3 regions of the Pantoea jilinensis genome follow, and region 2 is predicted to be linked to each of the others. Evidence: predicted binding sites of a transcription regulator. Region 2 holds the regulator's gene; each other region holds the start of a gene.
The links. The regulator LexA, encoded in region 2, represses DNA repair genes until DNA is damaged. The targets are predictions, from matches to a motif close to TNCTGTATGTACATACAGNA.
Positions count from the first base shown of each region.

Region 1: KTJ90_RS20455 (YebG family protein) is a predicted target of LexA. The motif match lies at 1,862-1,881, and genes of this name have one in related genera.
Region 3: KTJ90_RS10895 (metal-dependent hydrolase) is a predicted target of LexA. The motif match lies at 2,742-2,761, and genes of this name have one in related genera.

Region 1 is NZ_CP077748.1:203,969-208,026, forward strand. Features, by position in the region: gene KTJ90_RS20440 (ABC transporter substrate-binding protein) at 1-180, shown strand, start outside; gene KTJ90_RS20445 (non-canonical purine NTP pyrophosphatase) at 389-949, shown strand; gene KTJ90_RS20450 (SIR2 family protein) at 946-1,740, shown strand; gene KTJ90_RS20455 (YebG family protein) at 1,897-2,238, shown strand; gene KTJ90_RS20460 (Fic family protein) at 2,313-3,446, opposite strand; gene KTJ90_RS20465 (methyl-accepting chemotaxis protein) at 3,968-4,058, shown strand, end outside.
Region 2 is NZ_CP077746.1:3,784,094-3,788,151, reverse strand. Features, by position in the region: gene plsB (glycerol-3-phosphate 1-O-acyltransferase PlsB) at 1-216, opposite strand, end outside; gene KTJ90_RS17865 (diacylglycerol kinase) at 345-713, shown strand; gene lexA (transcriptional repressor LexA) at 819-1,433, shown strand; gene dinF (MATE family efflux transporter DinF) at 1,532-2,854, shown strand; gene KTJ90_RS17850 (CsbD family protein) at 3,019-3,231, shown strand; gene zur (zinc uptake transcriptional repressor Zur) at 3,321-3,842, opposite strand.
Region 3 is NZ_CP077746.1:2,301,453-2,305,510, forward strand. Features, by position in the region: gene KTJ90_RS10875 (YniB family protein) at 1-40, opposite strand, end outside; gene hxpB (hexitol phosphatase HxpB) at 186-854, shown strand; gene kduI (5-dehydro-4-deoxy-D-glucuronate isomerase) at 1,029-1,865, shown strand; gene kduD (2-dehydro-3-deoxy-D-gluconate 5-dehydrogenase KduD) at 1,882-2,643, shown strand; gene KTJ90_RS10895 (metal-dependent hydrolase) at 2,784-3,374, shown strand; gene KTJ90_RS10900 (L-cystine transporter) at 3,526-4,058, shown strand, end outside.

The DNA.
Region 1 (4,058 bases), on a different replicon from region 2:
CCGTTTCGCGCCTGGGTTGCCGTGACCACCAAAAAGGGCAATGGTCTGGCCCCGGCGCTACAGGCTGCGCTCGACGGCACCATTACGGGCGGTCAGTATCAGCAGGTGCTGGCCCGCTGGGGGGAACAGGATGAAGCTATTACGCACTCCACAGTAAATCCACCGGGCATTTTTTACTGAGTCCACAGATCCGGCGCTGTTCCGGCTTTTCATTAAAAAAGTGAGCCAGAACAATGTTGGATCCCCTCCCGCGCCTCTCTCGTCTGACCGCCCCCGGCTCGCAGCGCCACACCGAATTGAGCTACACTCTTCAGCGTTAGTGATTTATCCTGCCCGCCTGTTTCCGTTAACATTCAGTGCCTGGTGGAGTAATTAACCTGGAAGCCCCATGAAAATCAGATTCCTTTCTGCCAATGAACCAAAACTGGCTGAGGTGCGCAAAATACTCGAACCCATCGGGGTCGAAGTGCTGCCCATTGCCCGTCGCATCGAAGAAATTCAGACTGAAAACGAGCTCGACCTGGTGCGCGACAAACTCACCAAAGCGTTTTCGCTGATTGGGCGACCGCTGTTTGTGGAGCATACCGGCCTCTATCTGGATGGCCTCAATGGTCTGCCCGCCGGTCTGACCCGCATCTTCTGGAATCGCCTGGACGCTGAGCGCTTTACCGCGCTGGTGCAGGGGCTCGACAGCCAGGCGGTGACGGCTAAAACGGTGCTGGGCTATTGCGATGGCCGTAAAATGTATCAGTTTTCTGGCGAACTGCGTGGCACCATCGCCGCGAAACCTGCCGGGACACGCGGCTTTCAGTGGGACTGTGTGTTTATTCCCGAAGGCTATGACCAGACCTTTGCGGAAATGGGTGAACTCAAGAATGAGATTTCGATGCGGCGCATTGCGCTGGATCGCTTCGCTACCTTTTTAAAAACCTCGCGGGGAGTGGCATGAAACCTGAACTTAAGCGCGCCTATGATTCCGGCAAACTGATTCTATTTGCCGGTGCCGGTATTTCGCGCAATTTTGGTCTTCCCGAGTGGCACGAACTGATTGCGCATCTTGCAAACGAGCTGGGTTACGATCCCAAAATCTTTAATACCTATGGCACGCATCTGTCGCTGGCGGAGTATTACAAGCAGAAGAAAGGTTCGTTAGGCCCGCTGCGCAGCTGGATGGATCGCGAGTGGCACCGTCCTGATATCGATGTCCGGTCTTCTGAAATTCATACCATGATTACCCAGGGTAACTTCTCCCGCATTTACACTACTAACTATGATCGCTGGCTGGAAGCGGCGCACGACGCGCACGGCGTACCCTATTATAAAGTGGCCAATGCTGCCGACCTGGTCTCTTTGACCGAAGATAAGCGCCACATCATCAAACTGCACGGTGACTTCGATGATGACACCTCAATCGTGCTTGATGAGAGCAGCTATTTCGAACGTCTCTATTTTGACTCACCGCTCGACATTAAACTGACCCATGACGTGATGGGCAATTCTGTGCTGTTTGTCGGCTACAGCATCAGTGATTTCAACATTCGCCTGCTGTTTTACCGTCTGACTAAAATGTGGGGCCGCACCGGGCTGGCGACGGCGCGACCAAAATCGTATCTGTTCACTAACCGTAATAACCCGGTCGCCAAAGAGGTGCTGGGGCAGTGGGGGATCGAGGTGATCGTTTCTGAAGAAGACGATCCACGCAAGGCGCTGGCGATGTTTCTCGAAGAGCTGCTGGTCTAGTCAGCGCAGTTTCCGGCAGAGAAGTCTCAGGAAAATAAAAAAAACCTGCGCCCGGTTAAGGTTAGCCGGTGCATAACCGATAAACTCTATTCTCTGCTGGCAAAGCATAACCGGCATGATATACTGTATGTATACACAGTACCTGAGGGCGAAAAGATGGCTGTTGAAACAAAATTTGTTGTAGTCAGAAAGGGTGAAGAGAAGATGACGTTTGCCAATAAGAAAGAGGCCGATGCCTACGACAAAATGCTCGATATGGCCGAAGCTTTCACTGACTGGCTGTTACAGCATCAACCTGCACTGGATGAATCTCAGGCTGAAACCCTGGGCCTGCTGATTGCAGAACAGAAAGATGCGGTTCAGCATATTCTGCGCACCAGCAAATTGCCGGAAGCGGCAGTCTCCGTCTCTCAACCGGAAGCCGTGTCAGAGGCTGGCGCGGATGATCAGGCTGAAGAGCCTGCTGCCAGGAAAGTGCGCGCTGTTAAAGCCGCGTAATTGCCACAATGCCGGAAGCGAACCTTCCGGCATTGCTGTTTTTGAATAACGGTTTGATCACCGCTTTCATCCCATTAATCTGTAAGTATCTCGCGGGTTTTAACCTGATAGCGGGTGCTTCTGCCGCCTCCCTCAAGCCGGAACAGACAGCCTTTTTCAACCAGATCCGCCAGATGACGGGTCGCCGTGGCTTTACTTACTTTCGCGACTTTCTGATACTGGCTGGCGCTTATCCCCTGTTCGAAACCCTGCTCGCCACCGTCTAACAGCCGGTTAAGGACTTTTACCTGTTCCGGACTTAATGCCATCCCCTGATGTCGTAACCAGAATCGCGCTTTCAACTGTGTGCGATCGATAACATCCAATGCCTGTTTCAGGCTCTCATCCAGGATATCCAGAAACCACACCAGCCAACGGGTGATATCAAGGCCGCCTTTCTGCGTCTGCTCAAGGATGCGGTAATACCCGGCACGCTGCGCCAGTATTGCCGGAGACATGGCGTACAGGCGGATGCTCTGGCTGTCAGCCTGTGCCAGGGCGAGATCGGTCAATGCTCGCGTGATACGGCCATTGCCATCATCAAAAGGGTGTAGCGTGACAAACCACAGATGGCAGATGGCGGCCCGCAGTAGCGGGTCCAGCATCACATCATGCTGACTGCTGTTAAACCACGCGATGAACTGTGCCAGCTGTTGCTCCAGTCCGTGTCGCGGTGGGGCTTCAAAATGTACCGTGGGACGATCTATGCGTCCTGAAACCACCTGCATCGGTTCACTGCCACGCAACGTCCCGACGCTCAGGCGCTGTACTGTCCATTCATCTGCCGGGAAGAGCCAGTGGTGCCACTGAAATAACCGTTCCAGCGTTAATGGCTGGCTGCGATTGTTGATGGCATCGAGCATCATCGCGGCAAGTCCTTCTGACCGATCCGAGACCGGATAGGGCTGCGTTTCCGTAACGCCTAACCGGCGCGCCAGAGACGAGCGAACTGACTGCACGTTGACCCGCTCCTCTTCGATTGCCGAAGAGGAAAGAATATTACCCAACAGGGTATCCAGCGTCTGTGATTCAGTGTCTGACTGCAGGCTGGCGCGGCCAAGCAGCAAACCGCGCTGCTGCTGCAAATGGCGCAGGCGTGGTAGCAGCTCGTTATCCTGCCAGTGAAATTGGGGCCATTCCGGCTGTTGCCAGATCCAGTCAACGCTCATCATCCACTCACGGTTAAAGAGAATGAGCCGAATAAGTGTGGTTAATCGGCTCACGAGATGAGTCGATAATAGCGGATATTTGGCTCACAGGCCAACCGTGCGGAATGGCAGGCAAAGAAAAGGACCCGAAGGCCCTGTTTACTAGCGGGAGAACTGCATAAAAGTGTCTGAATAGTAGTGAACGATCCAGGCGATATACGCTAGCCAGACAACCATCCCAACAGCCAATCCTGATTTACCGATCATTGTTCTCTCTCCACTGCGATAAGGGGGCTACAGCAACTGTTGACATAAACTGACAGTAATAGCGGACGGCGATATTGTTGCAGATCAAAAAAAGCCCGTTCTGCAGTTTTGCCATCTTCCCCTGGCGATCAACTTTCCTGAACCGCGCACGTTGAGACCCCCATCACGGCAGGATAAGCCCCATTAAAGTTCAAAAAAACGCCGCCGATAAATGATCTCAGGAGCACCATGAACACAGGGAGGTATTGAGGCAGGTAAATTCCAGGGGAATCACTATGGCCGGTCAGGTAACGCATAAGAAAAAAATGAGTACCCGTGCGCAGATGTTAATCATGGGTGGTTTAACGATAGTGCTGGGATTTACCG
Region 2 (4,058 bases):
CAGCGGAATCAGCGGATCGGGCAGATGATGCCGCAGACACTGTGCGCGTAAAGTCAGTAAGTCAGCCTTCGAATCGTAAGGCAAAACATACATAATAGGTCGGGTCGGATCCAGACCATGTTCAGACACGGGATCGGCCGGAATGGCCTTACTTTTTACCAAAAAGGAGAGTGGTAAATTAAGTAATTTGTAATAGAGTTTACGCCAACCTGACATAGACAACATGAAGCCTCTTGTTAGCAAAGCGCCGCAAGCATACCAGAAAGCGCAGCGAAGATCTGTGGTGGTGCCAATTGCACGCAGCCCAGACATTGACGTCAATTGAATGAAAGGGTTCCCACATCATGGCAAATAATGCCACCGGACTTATCAGAATAGTAAAAGCCGCAGGTTACTCCTGGCAGGGACTGCGTGCCGCCTGGCAGCATGAAGCCGCCTTTCGGCAGGAAACACTGGCTGCGCTGGCCGCTATTATTATCGCGTGCTGGCTGGATGTCGATGTGATCGCCCGCATCCTCATGATTGGCGCCGTGGTGCTGGTCGTCATTGTCGAAATCCTCAATAGCGCCATTGAAGCGGTGGTTGACCGGATTGGTCAGGAACATCATCCCCTGGCAGGCCGGGCCAAAGACATGGGCTCGGCGGCGGTGCTGATCAGCATCTTACTGGCCCTGTTTGTCTGGGTCGCGCTGCTCTGGACACATTTGCGATAAGCCTTCCATAACGCGCCTGAGGGCGCGTTTTCCCTGACAATCGGTTTCCATTTCGCCAATACCTGTATATACTCACAGCGACTGTATAAACAACCAGGGGGCGGGATGAAAGCATTAACCAGCAGGCAGCAGCAGGTCTATGACCTGATTCGCGACCATATATCTTCAACGGGCATGCCGCCTACGCGTGCAGAGATCGCCGCGCAACTGGGCTTCCGTTCGCCAAATGCGGCTGAAGAGCATCTGAAAGCGCTGGCGCGTAAAGGCGTTATTGAGATCGTTTCGGGTGCATCACGCGGCATTCGTCTGTTAATGGAAGAAGAAGTTTCAGAAGGACTACCGCTGATAGGCCGGGTTGCTGCCGGTGAGCCGATCATGGCGCAGGAACATATCGAAACCCACTACAAAGTGGATCCGGGCCTGTTCAAGCCTTCTGCCGACTTCCTGCTGCGCGTCAGCGGAATGTCGATGAAAGATATCGGGATTATGGACGGCGACCTGCTCGCGGTACATAAAACCCAGGATGTGCGCAACGGTCAGGTTGTCGTGGCACGCATTGATGATGAAGTCACCGTTAAACGCTGGAAAAAGCAGGGTGCTATCGTGCATCTTCTGCCTGAAAACAGCGATTTTGACCCTATCGTGGTCGACACCCGTGCGCAGTCACTGACCATTGAAGGTCTTGCGGTTGGCGTGGTGCGTAACGGCGAGTGGCTTTGATTCTGAGGCCTGCGTGCATTCGCCTTTTCTGATGCTATTCTGTCTGCCCTAATTTTGTTGCCTGCTTTGCTGCAGCGACACTGAGCACGGAACGGCGAATGCGCTTTATCACGGCAACGGATAAAAATCTCTGGCGGCTTGCGCTGCCGATGATCCTTTCAAATATCACCGTTCCCTTACTGGGCGTGGTCGATACTGCAGTTATTGGTCATCTCGACAGCCCTGTCTATCTTGGCGGGGTTGCGGTCGGGACCACAGTGACCAGCTTCCTCTTTATGCTGCTGCTTTTCCTTCGAATGAGTACCACTGGCCTGACGGCGCAGGCGTTTGGTGCGGGCGATAAAACCGCTCTGGCACGCGCGCTGACGCAGCCGCTGATCATTGCGCTGCTGGCCGGCGTGCTGTTCATCGCATTGCGTTATCCGATTATTCAGCTGGCGACCCATCTGGTAGGTGGCAATCCTGATGTACTGGAACAGGCGGCGCTGTTTATTCAGATTCGCTGGCTCAGTGCACCTGCCACGCTGGCAAACCTGGTCATCCTGGGCTGGCTGTTGGGCGTTCAGTATGCGCGGGCGCCGGTAATCCTGCTGATAGTGGGCAATCTGGTGAACATCGTGCTCGATCTCTGGCTGGTGATGGGGCTGCACTGGGGTGTCGCGGGAGCAGCAACCGCCACGGCGCTGGCGGAGTACATCACGCTGGGCGTCGGCGGCATCATGGTCTGGCGGGTGTTAAAGCTGCGCGGTATTACGTTTAATCTGCTGAAGCAGAGCTGGCGCGGTGACAGCGGCCGACTGCTGCGACTGAACCGGGATATCATGTTGCGCTCTCTGATGCTGCAGCTCTGTTTCGCCTCGCTGACCGTGCTGGGTGCGCGGCTGGGTCCGGACGTGGTGGCGGTTAACGCGGTATTACTGATGTTCATTACCTTTACTGCCTACGCGCTGGATGGTTTTGCCTACGCGGTTGAAGCTTTTGCCGGCGAAGCGCATGGCGCAAAAGATGGCAGTAAATTGCAGCACGTCTGGCACTCAGCCTGTCGGCAGGCGGTGGTAGTCGCGCTCTTCTTCTCGCTGGTTTATGCCATTTTTGGCCCGCAGATTGTTACCCTGCTGACCTCGCTTGAGTCACTGCAGCAGACAGCTGACCGCTATCTGGTCTGGCAGATAATCATGCCGCTGATCGGCGTCTGGTGTTATCTGCTTGATGGAATGTTCATCGGGGCGACACGTGGACGCGAGATGCGTAACAGCATGGTCGTGGCGGCGGCTGGCTACTTTCTGACGCTGCTCAGCGTACCGTTGCTGGGCAACCACGGTCTCTGGCTGGCGGTGACGGTATTCCTGGCGCTGCGCGGCCTGTCACTGTGGCTCATCTGGCGTAAGCACTGGCGTCAGAACAGCTGGTTTGAGGCGTGATCCAGCAGCGCTGACTCGGGAGGATACGGATTATTCTGTATTATTCTGCATTTTTGAAATTGGCTACTACAATTAACTCTAACAAGCGAAGTTAACCCGCGCTTTGTATCGTTATTTTGTTAAGCAGCAAGATAATTATTTAACCCGAGGATTGGAGGTCTGCCATGAACAAAGATGAAGCGAGCGGCAACTGGAAGCAGTTCAAAGGCAAAATGAAAGAGAAATGGGGCAAGCTGACCGACGATGATATGCAGGTTATCGAAGGTAAACGCGATCAGCTGGTCGGTAAAATCCAGGAACGCTACGGCTATGCAAAAGATGAAGCAGAGCGCGAAGTAGCAGACTGGGAAGGCACCAATAAAGATTACCGCTGGTAATCAGCGCATTACCCGATAGCCCGCTAAAATCCTTCCGGCGCGCCTGCACCGGAACAGTACAGGGACGGAACCGCACAAGGATGTGCCCGTCAGCCGCGTTTTCCCCGCTTTTTACCCTCATCCTGATGATTATGATCGCAACTCTCATGGTGCGTGCAGGCTTCAACGACGGCACAACTTTCACATAAACCATGTGCTTCAATCACGCTGTGGCGTAATGCAAACTGCGCTTCACCCGCCAGTGTCGCGATAATCTTTTCTACGCCCTGTGCCTGTTTCTCAGTAACGGCTGCACAACGGTCACAGACCAGCATGACTGACGTATGTGCCGGTGCTTCAAAGTGGTGACACATGACGTAGCTATTGTTGGATTCCACCCGATGAATGAAACCCTGTTCCAGCAGAAAGTCCAGCGCCCGATAGACCGTGGGCGGCTTAGCCTGTGGTTCGCTGACGCGAAGTTGATCCAGCAGGTCGTAGGCGCTGATAGAGCCCGGCTGTTCCGCCATCAGGCGCAACACCTCAGCACGCTGCGAAGTCAGACGCACACCGCGCTGCAGGCACATTTTTTCGGCCTGAATCAAAATTTGCTGCGACGTCAGGTTGGTCATGAAAATTCTCCGCTGGATAAGTGATGTTATTTTATCACACATAGTTTCGCGGTGCTGAGGTTGGTTTTTGTCTGATAAAACAGCATTATTCGCCTGATAAAGCAGCATATTTAGAATTCAGCCCGCTTTTTATCTCAAATATGACGATAATTCAGATCCATTCTGCAACCGTCTGAAGCGGAATTTGTTGGCATTTTGCTTTGCATCTCACTGAGT
Region 3 (4,058 bases), 1.5 Mb from region 2:
GCTTAAGGATGGCGATACGGCCAGCCTGTTGATAGGTCATGATATCTCCTGAACCTGGAATCCAATTTGCCGTCAGTCTACCTGCCAACGGTGAAATTTCCCAAATAAAGCGTGGTCGATGGGGCAGAGAGTGCGCCCGCAGAGAATGATGTTAAGGTAAAGCCGACTTTATAAGGAGAACTCTGATGCCGTATCACCGCCCTGTCCTCGCCGCCCTGTTTGATATGGATGGTTTACTGATCGATTCTGAGCCGCTGTGGGATCAGGCTGAGCTGGATATCTTTTCAACGCTGGATGTTGACCTGTCACGTCGCAGTGAAATGCCCGACACTCTGGGTCTGCGCATCGATCAGACTGTACGGATGTGGTACGAAACACTGCCCTGGCAGGGTCCTTCGCAGCAGGAGGTTACTGACCGTATTATTGCCCGTGCGATGACGCTGGTGGATCAGACGCGGCCCCTGCTGCCAGGCGTGGAAACGGCGCTGCAACTGTGCCGCGAACAGGGACTGAAAATCGGCCTTGCCTCAGCCTCACCGCTCAGGATGCTTGAGCAGGTGCTGGAGATGTTCAATCTGCGCCACTATTTCGATGTGCTCTCTTCCGCAGAAGCCCTGCCCTACAGTAAGCCTCATCCGCAGGTCTATCTCAACGCAGCCGACAGCCTGGCAATCGATCCGCTTAACTGTGTCACGCTGGAAGATTCCTTTAACGGCATGATCGCCACCAAAGCGGCGCGTATGCGGTCAATTGTGGTACCCGCCGCTGAACACCGTGACGACCCTCGCTGGGCGCTGGCGGATGTCCGGCTGGATGCTCTGACACAGCTCAGCCTGCAGCATCTGCAGGGATGAAGAACCGCCCGCCTGATGCGGGCTTTTTTTTGCCTGGCAATCTTCTCACTTGATCTCACTCGCAATAAAATAAAACAACGTTTCATTTTTATTGAATTCCAGTACCACTCTGCCTAAGATGCCCGAAGCGTCCCCATTCGGGGCATAAAAACCTGACCTGCAGAGAGGCCTGAGATGGACATTCGTCAAAGCATTCACAGCGATCACGCTAAACAACTCGACACCGATGCGTTGCGCCGTGAGTTCCTGATTGAAACGATTTTCACTGCCGATGACTACGCCCTGACTTACAGCCACATCGACCGCATCATCATTGGCGGCGTCATGCCGGTAAACGCGCCCGTGACGATGGGTGATGAAATGGGAAAACAGCTGGGCGTCAGCTATTTCCTCGAGCGCCGCGAGCTGGGCATGATCAATATTGGCGGACCGGGGCGTGTGGAAGTGGACGGTAAAGCGTGGGAAATCGGTCACGAAGAGGCGCTTTACATCGGCAAAGGTGCCCGCAACCTGCTGTTCCGCAGTCTGAATCCGTCTCAGCCCGCCAAATTCTATTTCAACAGTGCACCCGCACACAGCACCTTCCCGGACAGGAAAATCACGCTGCAGGAGGCGGCTACCGCCACGCTGGGCGATGCCGCGACCTCGAACCGCCGAACCATTCATAAATTCATCGTGCCGGATGTGCTGCCCACCTGTCAGCTCACCATGGGCTTGACCAAACTGGATGAAGGCAGCCTGTGGAACACCATGCCCTGCCACACCCACGAACGTCGCATGGAAGTCTATTTCTACTTCGATATGAGCGAAGAGAGCGCCGTCTTCCACATGATGGGGCAACCGCAGCAGACCCGTCATCTGCTGGTACATAACGAGCAGGCGGTGATCTCACCCAGCTGGTCAATTCACGCCGGTGTCGGTACCCAGCGTTACACCTTTATCTGGGGCATGGTGGGTGAGAATCAGGTCTTTGATGACATGGATCACGTCAAAATCAGTGAACTGCGCTAAGCAGAGGAGAAATACTATGGTACTGAATACGTTTAGCCTGGAAGGTAAAGTGGCAATGGTAACCGGCTGCAACACCGGTTTAGGTCAGGGCATGGCGCTGGGTCTGGCACAGGCGGGCTGCGATATTGTCGGCGTTAACCGTAACGGCCCGGATGACACCCAAAGCAAGGTGGAGGCGCTGGGTCGCCGCTTCTGGCCGGTGCAGGCCGATCTGTTGCAGACCAGCGTAGTAGCCTCTGTGGTTGAGCAGGCGCTGGCCGCTGCAGGTAAAATTGACATTCTGGTCAATAATGCCGGTATTATTCGCCGGGAAGACGCCCTGGACTTCAGCGAGCAGGACTGGGATGACGTGATGAATATCAATAGCAAGAGCCTGTTTTTCCTGTCTCAGCAGGTTGCCCGTCAATTTATCGCACAGGGACACGGCGGCAAGATTATCAATATCGCGTCCATGCTCTCCTTCCAGGGCGGAATTCGGGTGCCCTCTTATACCGCCTCGAAAAGTGCCGTGATGGGCCTGACCCGTCTCATGGCAAACGAGTGGGCAAAGCATGGCATTAACGTCAATGCCATCGCACCTGGCTACATGGCGACCAACAATACCGAGCAGTTGAGAAATGACGCGTCCCGCAGCGAAGAGATCCTGGGCCGGATACCGGCCGGACGCTGGGGCGTGCCTGATGACATGATGGGCCCGATAGTCTTCATGGCTTCTGCTGCGTCTGATTATGTCAACGGCTACACCCTGGCCGTCGATGGCGGCTGGCTGGCGCGTTAATTTCCCCAACGGGCAGTGTCCTGGCACTGTCCATTTTATTAATAAAATTCACGCTTCGTTACAGCGTCACATGTTCTCATTTACTGGATAAATCCCTATACTGGATGCATCGACAGTTTTCTTTGTAACCAGGTTCTATCATGACGGGCGAAGGCCACATCATTTTTGCCATTGCCAGCGCTATTTTTGCCAAGCGTGCTGAGCTGACACCCGTGCTGGCACAGGCCGACTGGTGGCATCTTGTTCCCTCAGCCCTGCTGACCTGTCTGCTGCCCGACATCGATCATCCTAAATCTCTGCTGGGACAGCGACTCAGCTGGCTCTCTCATCCTATTGCACGGGCGTTCGGCCATCGGGGATTTACCCACAGTCTGCTGGCGATTGCCGCCGGTTTATGGCTTTTTCAGATTAACCTGCCTCAGTCGTCACCGATTCCACCGGATGTGCTGCAGGGTCTGACGCTCGGCTACCTGAGCCATATAGTGGCCGATATGCTGACGCCCGCCGGGGTTCCGCTGCTGTGGCCCTGCCGCTGGCGCTTCCGCCTGCCGATTCTGCGCAGCCAGAAGGGCAATCAGCTGGAGCGGGCATTGTGTCTGGGACTGGTAGGCTATGCGCTGTGGTTCCCGGTAGGGATGCCATCTTTTGGTGCAAACGGCTGGCCATCTCAGCTGTTCGATACGCTACAAAATGGCGTCGGGCGATTAATTTCCAGTCATACTGCGCAATAAAAACGCGCAAAACGCCATTTGGTTATAAACCATGCCATTTGGATATAAGGCACCCTCTGCACCTGCTGTTACCATTCCTGCTGTCTTAATTCGTGATTAACATTATGCGGCCTTCCCATGACGGAAGGCCGCATTACTCTGGAGTTTCAGCATGGACCTTCCTCTTACGCTTAATATCGTGGCCTTTGTGGTGCTGCTGGTATTGCTCTCCCGCTTCAGCCGTCATAACTGGAGCCTGTCGAAAAAAGTGCTGACCGGTCTGGTGATCGGCGTACTGTTCGGCCTGGTGTTGCAGTTGATCTACGGCGAAAACAGCGCAGTGGTTAAAGAGTCGATTAGCTGGTTTAACATCGTCGGTAATGGCTATGTCCAGTTGCTGCAGATGGTCGTCATGCCGCTGGTGTTCGTTTCCATTCTGAGTGCGGTCGCTCGTCTGCATAACGCCTCTTCGCTGGGAAAAATCAGCGTGCTGACCATCGGCGTTCTGCTGTTTACCACCGCCATCTCAGCACTGGTCGGCGTCTTCGTCACCGGCCTGTTTGGTCTGAGCGCAGAAGGTCTGGTACAGGGCGTGCAGGAGACCGCGCGTCTCAGTGCGATCCAGAGCAACTATGTCGGCAAAGTGGCTGACCTGACCGTGCCACAGCTGGTGCTCTCCTTTATCCCGAAAAACCCGTTTGCCGA